3 regions of the Janthinobacterium sp. 75 genome follow, and region 3 is predicted to be linked to each of the others. Evidence: predicted binding sites of a transcription regulator. Region 3 holds the regulator's gene; each other region holds the start of a gene.
The links. The regulator LexA, encoded in region 3, represses DNA repair genes until DNA is damaged. The targets are predictions, from matches to a motif close to ACTGTATNNNNATACAGT.
Positions count from the first base shown of each region.

Region 1: C8C89_RS04565 (putative DNA modification/repair radical SAM protein) is a predicted target of LexA. The motif match lies at 1,902-1,919, and genes of this name have one in related genera.
Region 2: C8C89_RS12275 (PA0069 family radical SAM protein) is a predicted target of LexA. The motif match lies at 1,517-1,534, and genes of this name have one in related genera.

Region 1 is NZ_SORD01000001.1:971,077-974,348, reverse strand. Features, by position in the region: gene C8C89_RS04580 (ATP-binding cassette domain-containing protein) at 1-329, opposite strand, end outside; gene modB (molybdate ABC transporter permease subunit) at 347-1,018, opposite strand; gene modA (molybdate ABC transporter substrate-binding protein) at 1,036-1,794, opposite strand; gene C8C89_RS04565 (putative DNA modification/repair radical SAM protein) at 1,935-3,167, shown strand; gene C8C89_RS04560 (UdgX family uracil-DNA binding protein) at 3,164-3,272, shown strand, end outside.
Region 2 is NZ_SORD01000001.1:2,704,750-2,708,021, forward strand. Features, by position in the region: gene C8C89_RS12265 (methyl-accepting chemotaxis protein) at 1-713, shown strand, start outside; gene C8C89_RS12270 (tRNA-uridine aminocarboxypropyltransferase) at 785-1,468, shown strand; gene C8C89_RS12275 (PA0069 family radical SAM protein) at 1,597-2,739, shown strand; gene C8C89_RS12280 (gamma-glutamylcyclotransferase) at 2,736-3,272, opposite strand, start outside.
Region 3 is NZ_SORD01000001.1:2,492,396-2,495,667, forward strand. Features, by position in the region: gene C8C89_RS11330 (cystathionine gamma-synthase family protein) at 1-1,032, shown strand, start outside; gene lexA (transcriptional repressor LexA) at 1,122-1,769, opposite strand; gene rpsF (30S ribosomal protein S6) at 2,045-2,434, shown strand; gene priB (primosomal replication protein N) at 2,455-2,763, shown strand; gene rpsR (30S ribosomal protein S18) at 2,779-3,069, shown strand; gene rplI (50S ribosomal protein L9) at 3,097-3,272, shown strand, end outside.

The DNA.
Region 1 (3,272 bases), 1.5 Mb from region 3:
AACCAGCCCCGCGCCAGGCCAAAGCCCACGTTCTGGCGCACCGTCAGGTGCGGGAACAGCGCGTAATCCTGAAACAGATACGCCACGTTGCGTTGCTGCGGCGGCAAATTGATGCCAGCGGCCGAATCGAACAGGGTGCGCCCGTTCAGGCGGATATGGCCGGCGTCAGGCGTGAAGAGTCCGGCAATGGCTTTCAGGGTCATGCTCTTGCCGGCGCCAGACGGGCCATACATGGCGATGCGCTGACACTCGGACGTGCATTTCACCTGCAAGTCGAAGCGGCGTTTGCCGGAGCGCAAGGTGGCGCGAAGGTCGAGGTCGAGTTGCATAGGCGTCGTCATTGGCGTCATTTGTGCGCGATGCGCCCGGGCGCCAGGCGGCCAGCCGACAGCAGCACCACGATACAGACAAAGGAAGTGATCAGCACCAGGGTGTTGGCCACGTCGTCCTGGCCCGCCTGCACGGCTTCATACACGGCCACCGACAGGGTTTGCGTCTTGCCGGGAATGCTGCCGGCCACCATCAGGGTGGCGCCAAACTCGCCCAGCGCGCGCACAAAACCCAGCAGCACGCCAGCGAGGATGCCACGCCAGGCCAGCGGTAAGGTTACACGGAAAAAGATGGCGATTTCAGAAATGCCCAGCACGCGAGCCGCCTGCTCCAGCTGGCCGTCGACCGCCTCGAAGGCGGCCCGCGCCGGCTTGAAGACGAGGGGAAAGGCCACCACCGTGGAAGCGATCACGGCGCCCTGCCAGGTAAAGATGAGGTTGATGCCGAAGTTATCCTGCAGCCAGATGCCCAGGGTGCCGCGCCGGCCCAGCAGCACCAGCAGATAGTAGCCGAGCACGGTGGGCGGCATCACCATCGGCAGGGTCAACAGGGCGTCGAGCAGCTCGCGCCCGGGAAAACGCGCGCGCGCCAGCAGATAGCCCGTACCGATGCCGAGCAACAAATTGAGCGCCGTGGCCCAGGCCGCTACTTTGAGCGACAGGGCCAGCGCGGTCCAGGCGATATCCATGCGGGCGCGTGCTTAAATTATGGCTTCTTGAAACCGTACTTGGCGAGAATGGCTTGCGCCGGTGCCGTTTGCAGGTAGCTGACGAAGCGCTTCGCTTCGGCGGCATTGCTGCTGCCCTTGATGGTGGCAATCGGGTACAGCACGGGCGCCTCCAACGGCACGTCCATTACCACGTTCACTTTATCCTTCATGATGGCCGCGTCGGTGGCGTAGACAAAGCCTGCATCGACTTCGCCGCGCGCCACGTAGTCGAGCGACTGGCGCACGTTCTGCGTGCCGATGGCTTTAGTCTGCACGGCTTGCCACAGATTCGCCTTTTTCAGCGCGCCTTCCGAATAGCGGCCAACGGGCACGCTGGCCGGGTTGGCGATGGCCACGCGGGTCACGCCCTTGTGCGTCAGGTCGCTCAAGCTCTTGATGCCCAGCTTGCTGTCGTGCGGCACGATCAGCACCAGGCTGTTGCCGACGAAGTCCATGCGGTCCGCCGGCAGCACCAGGCCCTGCTTTTGCGCCGCATCCATGGTTTCCTGATCGGCCGAGGCAAATACGTCCACGGGCGCGCCCTTGACGATCTGCTGCAGCAGCACGCCCGAGGCGGCAAAGTTCAGGGACACCTTGCTGCCCGGATACTGCGCCTCATAGCCTTGCGCCGCATCCTTGAACGCATTCGTCAGGCTGGCCGCGGCCGACACCACCACTTCGCCGGCAAAAGCGGAGGTGGCGGCGGTAGCGAGAAGAGCGGTGCCAAGCAGGCGGGCGGGCGAGGTGAGACGCATGATCGTATCCTTGTAAGTGAACGGTGAACAAGGAGCGTAATATACACCGATATACAGCGTTCTGCCATGGCACAAGTCAAGCCAGCACAAAGTGCATTCCCTGATATACTGTATATAAACACAGTATATTGAGGCACCCCATGGAACTGACGGACAAGCTGGAAATCCTGGCCGACGCGGCCAAGTACGACGCGTCCTGCGCCAGCAGCGGGGCGCCCAAACGCGATTCCATCGGCAAGGACGGCTTTGGCGCCACCTCCGGCATGGGCATCTGCCACAGCTACACGCCGGACGGGCGCTGCGTTTCGCTGCTGAAAGTGCTGCTGACCAATTACTGCCTGTACGATTGCCAGTACTGCGTCAACCGCCGTAGCTCGAACGTGCCGCGCGCGCGGTTTACGGTGGCCGAGGTGGTCAAGCTGACGAGCGACTTTTACCTGCGCAACTATATCGACGGCCTGTTCCTCAGTTCCGGCATCATCCAGTCGGCCGACTACACGATGGAGCAGCTGGTGCAGGTGGCGCGCGAGTTGCGTGAGGTACACCAGTTCCGTGGCTATATTCATCTGAAAACCATCCCCGACGCCGATCCGGCCCTGATCGCGCAGGCGGGCCGCTATGCCGACCGGCTCAGCGTCAATATCGAACTGCCGACGCAAGACAGCGTGCAAAAGCTGGCGCCGGAAAAAAGCGTGCATACGATTAAACTGGCAATGGGCGCCATCCGCCGCAAGCTCGATGAGAAAGCGGAAGAACCGCGCTCGCCGCGCTTCGCGCCGGCCGGGCAAAGCACGCAAATGATCGTCGGCGCCGACGCCAGCGACGACCAGCAAATTCTCTCCACTGCCGAGACCTTGTACGGCAGCTACAAGCTCAAGCGCGTGTACTACTCGGCCTTCAGCCCGATCCCCGACAGCCCGAAAAGCGTGCCGCTGGCGCCGCCGCCTATGCTGCGCGAACACCGGCTGTATCAAGCCGATTTCCTGCTGCGCAGCTATGGTTTCCAGGCCAGCGAACTGCTGCCCGCCACGGGCGGCAATCTGGCGCTCGATATCGATCCCAAGCTGGCCTGGGCGCTGGCGCACCGCGAACATTTTCCGCTGGACTTGAACCGTGCGGCGCAGCACATGATCGCCCGCGTGCCCGGCATCGGCCTGCGCAACGCGCAGCGCATCGTCGACCTGCGCCGGCTGCGGCAAGTGCGCTACGCCGACTTGTCGCGCCTGCGCTGCAGCATGAAGAAAATCGCCCCCTTCATCATCACGGCCGACTACTTTCCCGCGCGCGATACCACCGCCTCCGAACACCTGCGCCGCGCCATGGCGGAAGCGCCGCAGCAGATGAATTTATGGCCGGAGCTGCAGGTCGCATGAGTACAGTGGTGCGGCTGGCGCAGTCGTTCGACGAGTGGCGCGCGGCCGCACGTGAACTGATCGCGCGCGGCGTGCCGCCTGCCGACGTGGCCTGGCAATCGCAAC
Region 2 (3,272 bases), 210 kb from region 3:
TCAGCACCATGGGCTCGATCAACGATTCCTCGCGCAAGATTGTCGATATCATCAGCGTCATCGACGCCATCGCCTTCCAGACGAATATCCTGGCCCTGAACGCGGCCGTGGAAGCGGCCAGGGCTGGCGAACAGGGCCGCGGCTTTGCCGTGGTGGCCTCCGAGGTGCGCAACCTGGCGCAGCGCTCCAGCGCGGCGGCCAAGGAAATCAAGGGCTTGATCGACGATTCCGTGCAAAAGGTCGAGGCCGGTTCGCAATTGGTGGACAAGGCGGGCCGCACCATGGACGAGATCGTGCAAAGCATCAGCCATGTGACGCAGATCATGAACCAGATCACCGATGCCAGCGACGAGCAGCGTGCCGGCATCGAACAGGTCAACCAGGCCATCGGCCAGATGGACCAGGTGACACAGCAAAATGCGGCCCTGGTGGAAGAGGCTGCCGCAGCGGCCGAATCCATGCAGGAACAGGCAGCCAAGCTGGCCGAGGTGGTGGGAGTATTCAAGCTTGATGCCACGCAGCAATATGTTTCCACCAGGGCTGCCCCGTCTGTGAAAGCGTCTGCACCGGCAAGAACGGCCATGCGGCCTGCCGTGCAAGCCGCCGTGCGGCGTGCGCCAGCGCAGCCCGTGGCGGCGCCAGCGGAAGCGATGCGCGCACGCGCGCCGAAGGCGCCGGTGGCGTCTGGCGCCGACGAATGGGAAGAGTTTTAAGCGCAGACTCCCCGTGGCATGGCGCGGGCGCTACAATCGCGGCTTGAAGACAGCCGCGAACGCGCTCCGCCATGACCACCCGCCGTACCTCCAGTTCTAGCTCCAGCCATACCGCTGCATCCTCCTCCCTGGCTGAAACCGCCAAACGCGCGCGCTGTCCAAGCTGTCTGCGCGCCGAAACCAGCTGCATCTGCCGCTGGATCACCCCCGTTGCCCACGCGGTGGACGTGCTGATCCTGCAGCATCCGCTGGAAGTCCACAACGCCAAGGGCAGCGCCCGCTTGCTGCACCTGAGCCTACCCAACAGCCGCATGCTGACGGGCGAGCAGTTTGCCCCTGACACGCTCGCCGCATTGCTGGCCGACAAGCACACTGTGCTGCTGTACCCGGATACGCCAGGCGATCGTTCGCTGGGCATCGCGCCGCCGCCTGCGCTCGACCCTGCCACATTGCTCGATCCGGCCCGCTTGCAGCTGGTGGTGCTGGACGCCACCTGGCGCAAGAGCCGCAAGATGCTGTACCTGAATCCCCGCTTGCAACAGTTGCCGCGCCTGCCCTTGCGCGACACGCCCGCTTCCCATTACCTGATCCGCAAGGCACACGCGCCAGACCAGTTATCGACCCTGGAAGCGACATGCTATGCCTTGATGCAGTTGGAGCAGGATGCACCCCGGTTCGTTCCCTTGATCACGGCATTTGACGGTTTTGTCGCGCAGCAGTTGAGTTATGTCATGCAGCATGCTGAAAAAGCGTGAAAAGGCATCACGCCAGCCCTTGATCTTGCCCGCGCAGCGGCATAGTATACTGTACGTATATACAGTTAATGGGGCCGTTCATGAAAGCAATCATTCCAGAGCACGATGACAGCTTCGCCGGGCAAGCCATGTTGCCGCCGCAATCGCTGAAAGCTCACAAGGGGCGCGGAGCCGTGTCGAACTTGCAAGGGCGCTACGAGGTGCATGCGCGCGCCGGTTTCGATGACGGCTGGAGCGTGGGTGGCCTGGATGAAACGGACGGGGAGGAGGTGGCATCGGGTTGGAAGACGCAGGTCAGCGACGAGCAGGCGCGCACCATCCTCACGCGCAATGCTTCGCCCGACTTGCCCTTCAATGTGTCGCTGAACCCGTACCGGGGCTGTGAACACGGATGCATTTATTGCTTTGCCCGTCCCACGCACAGCTATCTGGGCCTGTCGCCGGGCCTGGATTTCGAGAGCCGCATCTATGCCAAGGTGAACGCCCCCGAACTGTTGCGGCGCGAATTGGCCAAGCCATCGTATGTGCCCGAACCGATCGCCCTGGGCGTCAATACCGATGCGTATCAGCCGTGCGAACGCGAACGGCAGCTGACGCGGCGCGTATTGGAAGTGCTGCACGAGTGCGAGCATCCCGTGGCGCTGATCACAAAATCGTCGCTGATCGAGCGCGACATCGACATTCTGGCGCCCATGGCGGCCAGGCGCCTGGCGGCCGTGGCCGTCACTGTCACCACGCTCGACCCTGCCATTGCGCGCACCCTGGAGCCGCGCGCGGCCGCGCCAGCGCGGCGGCTGCGCACCATCCGCACCCTGACGGAGGCGGGCATTCCCGTGGGCGTGAGCATCGCGCCCATCATTCCGTTCGTGACGGAGCCGGAAATCGAGCAGCTGCTTGAAGCCGTGCGCGACGCGGGCGCGATCCACGCCCATTATGTGGTGCTGCGCCTGCCGTGGGAAGTGAGTCCATTGTTCCAGCAATGGCTGGAGGCGCACTTCCCGGAGCGGGCCCAGCGCGTGATGAACCGTGTGCGCGAAATGCGTGGCGGCAAGGATTACGACAGCGCGTTCGGCGCGCGCATGCGGGGCGAAGGCGTATGGGCCGACCTCATCCACCAGCGCTTTGAAAAGGCCGTGCATCGGCTGGGGCTGCACGGCAAAGGGGGGCGTTTCAAGCAGCTCGATTGCACGCAGTTCCGCCGGCCGCTGGTGGTGCCGCCGTTGGGGAACAAGGCAAAAGGGGCGAATGCGGGGCAGCTGGATCTGTTTTAAGCTACACCAGCGTCAGTGCTGTTGCTGCAGGGGTGTGCTGCGGCGCTGTGCTGGGTAGGTGTCTGGAGTTGCGCCAGATGTTGCTCGATGGCAAACACGTGCGGGTCGTTCTTGCCCAGCTCGCGCAGGGCGTTGGCCAGGTGCAGCAGGTATTCGCTGTTCGGGCCGCTGGGGCCGTTTGATCGGGCGATCTGGCGCGCGATGTCCAGTTCCGGGGCGGCACCGAGGAAAGCGGCGTTTTCCTCGTTGGCGATGTAGACCAGGCCTTCGACCTTGCCGCCGTCCTCGAAGCTAATGTCGGTGGCCAGGCGCAGGTAGCCATTTTTTTCGCGGTGGTCGAGGTGGGCGAAGACTTCGGGCGTGATCAGGTAAGCCATGCCGTCACACACGGCGCCCGCCTGCGGCACGATGGTGGCGACCCGGCCCGGCGCCATGGGCGTGCCCCGATGGTCGTGCGAACCCTGCCAGAAGCGCCGCGTCCAGCCGGCGATGCTGGCCGGGCGGCGCTCGATATAGGGAAAGTCCGCCTTGTA
Region 3 (3,272 bases):
GACAAGGTCAACAAGATGGAAGATGGCGTGGCGACGCTGTGCTTCGCCACCGGCATGGGCGCCATTGGCGCCGTGGTGCAATCCTTGCTGCGCGCGGGCGACCATGTGGTGTCGTCGGCTTTTCTGTTTGGTAATACCAACAGCCTGTGGCAAACGGTGACGGGGCAGGGCATCGCCGTGTCCTTCGTCGATGCCACGGACGTGGCCAATGTGGCCGCCGCCATCACGCCGCAAACGCGGATTGTTTTCGTGGAAACCATCGCCAATCCGCGCACGCAGATCGCCGACCTGGCGAAGATCGGCGCGCTGTGCAAGGAGCGTGGCATCTTGTACATCGTCGATAATACGATGACCACGCCCTACCTGTTCCGCCCGAAAGCGGTGGGCGCGGGCCTGGTGGTCAATGCGCTGACGAAATCGATTGGCGGCCACGGCAATGCCCTGGGCGGCAGCTTGACGGACACGGGCGTATTCGACTGGACGCAGTACCCGAACATTTTCGATAATTATAAAAAGGCGGCGCCGGCGCAGTGGGGCATCGCGCAAATCCGCGCCAAGGCCTTGCGCGATTTCGGTGCCTCGCTGGGTCCGGAGGCGGCGCACCATATCGCCGTCGGCGCGGAAACCATGGCCTTGCGCATGGACCGTACCTGCTCGAACGCCCTGGCGCTGGCCACCATGTTGCAAGCGGACCCGCGCGTGGCGGCAGTGCATTACCCAGGCTTGTCCTCGCACCCGCAGCACGCGCTGGCGACGGACTTGTTCCGCAGCTATGGTTCGCTGTTCAGCTTTGAATTAAAAGATGGCATCGATTGCTTCGATTTCCTGAATCGCCTGAATCTGGCGATTCCGGCTAGCAACCTGGGTGACACGCGCACCCTGGTCATTCCCGTCGCCCACACGATCTTCTATGAGATGGGAGCCGAGCGCCGCGCTAGCATGGGCATCGCCGAATCGCTGATCCGCGTATCCGTCGGGATCGAGGATGAGGCCGATCTGCTGGAAGACTTCCGTGGTGCGCTGGAGGGCTGAGAGCGGTGTCGGTGATTAGGCCATGTGCCAGTTTTGAGGCAAACTGAAAACTGGGGTCAGACCCGGCAGGTCTGACCCCGGCACGCAACTTAATGCCAGCTGCGCATCAGACCTACGGCCAGGCCTTCCAAGGCGAACTCATCTTCCGGCGATACGGTAATCACCTTGAAATCGGGGTTTTCCGGCAGCAGTTCGATGACGGAGCCCGTTTTCTTGTAGCGCTTGACGGTGACTTCGTCGCCGATGCGGGCCACGACGATCTGGCCGTTCTTGGCACTGTCGACCTTTTTGACGGCCAGTAAATCGCCATCCATGATGCCGGCGTCGCGCATGGACCAGCCGCGCACCTTCAGCAGGAAATCAGGCTTGGCCGAGAACAGGGCGGGGTCGACGTTGTAGCTCGCTTCCAGGTTTTCCTGCGCCAGGATGGGCGAACCGGCGGCTACTCGGCCGATCAGGGGCAGCGACATCAGCAGGGCTGCCGGCACTTTCGATGCCAGCGCATCGGCGGCCGCGCTCGCCGCCGCACCGATCAGGCGGATGCCGCGCGAGGTGCCGGGCGAAATCTCGATCGCGCCCTTGCGGGCCAGGGCCTGCAAATGTTCTTCGGCCGCATTGGCCGATTTGAAACCCAGTTCATTGGCGATTTCGGCACGGGTTGGGGGAAAGCCCGTGTTTTCAATCGCATCCTTGATCAGGTTCAGGATTTGTTCTTGTCGTGCTGTCAGCTTGATCATGAGCGGTGGGTGCATACTAAAATGCTGTCTATATGAACAGTCTGTATTTTTGTACAGTATCGTCCACTATGCAAGGGGATTTCCGTCTTTTCGGCGAATTTGGCAAGAAATACTTGTCCACAGGCGGAAAGCACGGTGGCGCACGGGCTTTTCGGGCGCTTGTGGAAGGAATGATTGAAACGTTTGCAAAAGGCGGTTATAATCTTCGGCTGACCTTCCCACACCCGTCTTGACGCCGGGGTGGGCGATTATCAATCCGACCTGAAGGAGTTTGCATGCGTCATTATGAAATAGTCTTTATCGTCCATCCGGACCAAAGCGAGCAAGTGCCCGCGATGATCGAACGCTACAAAGCCAGCGTAACCACCCGCGGCGGTTCGGTTCACCGCGTGGAAGATTGGGGCCGCCGTCAAATGGCTTACTCGATCCAAAAGCTGCCTAAAGCACACTACATCTGCCTGAACATCGAATGCGACAACGAGACCCTGGTCGAGTTGGAAACAGCATTCAAATTCAATGATGCCGTGTTGCGTCACCTGACCGTTAAAATGAAGAAAGCTGAAACAGCTCCTTCGCCGATGATGAAATCGGTACAACGCGAAGACGCGGCCAAAAGCCACCGCACCGAAGCACCAGCAGCCGCTCCAGCCGCAGCAGCAGCTTAATTCTTGACCAGGATCGTGCGCTGAACCAGCTACAAGTAACCGCCATCATTGCCGAGCGCGAAATATTGCGCTACACCCCGGCAGGGTTGCCGATTGTGAATGCAGTATTGCAGCACAGTTCGCAGCAGATGGAAGCAGGAATTGCCCGTTTGACCGAGTTTGATGTTGCCGCGCTAGCCGCTGGTGAAATATCAGGCCGGTTCAGCCAGGCAAGCTTGGGCGGGGTCTATCAGTTCACGGGTTTCCTGGCCAGGAAGAGCCGCAACAGCAAGAGTTTGGTGTTTCACATCATTGATTTTAGTGCAGTCACCCCGACTAGCGCATTTTAGATACAGGAGCCTGACATGGCATTCGGTAAAAAGTTCGACAAAAATAAGCTCAAGCTTAAAGAAAAACGCAAACAGCAAAACCCGTTGTTCAAACGCAAGAAGTTCTGCCGCTTCACCGCAGCTCACGTTGAGCAAGTCGACTACAAAGACGTCGACACGCTGAAAGACTTCGTCCAAGAAAACGGCAAGATCATGCCAGCACGCCTGACCGGTACCAAAGCGCACTACCAGCGCCAAGTTGACACCGCAATCAAGCGCGCTCGCTTCCTCGCGCTGCTGCCATACACCGATCTGCACCACGCTTAATCGGTCAGATATTCCTGGAGAAGAACTATGCAAATCATTCTGTTAGAAAAAGTTGTTAACGTCGGTAACCTCGGCGAAGTCGTCAAAGTCAAAGACGGTTACGCACGTAACTTCCTGATCCCGCAACGCCTGGCACGTCGTGCCACGGCAACCGCTGTGGCTGAATTCGAAGTCAAGCGCGCCGAACTGGAAAAAGCTGCTGC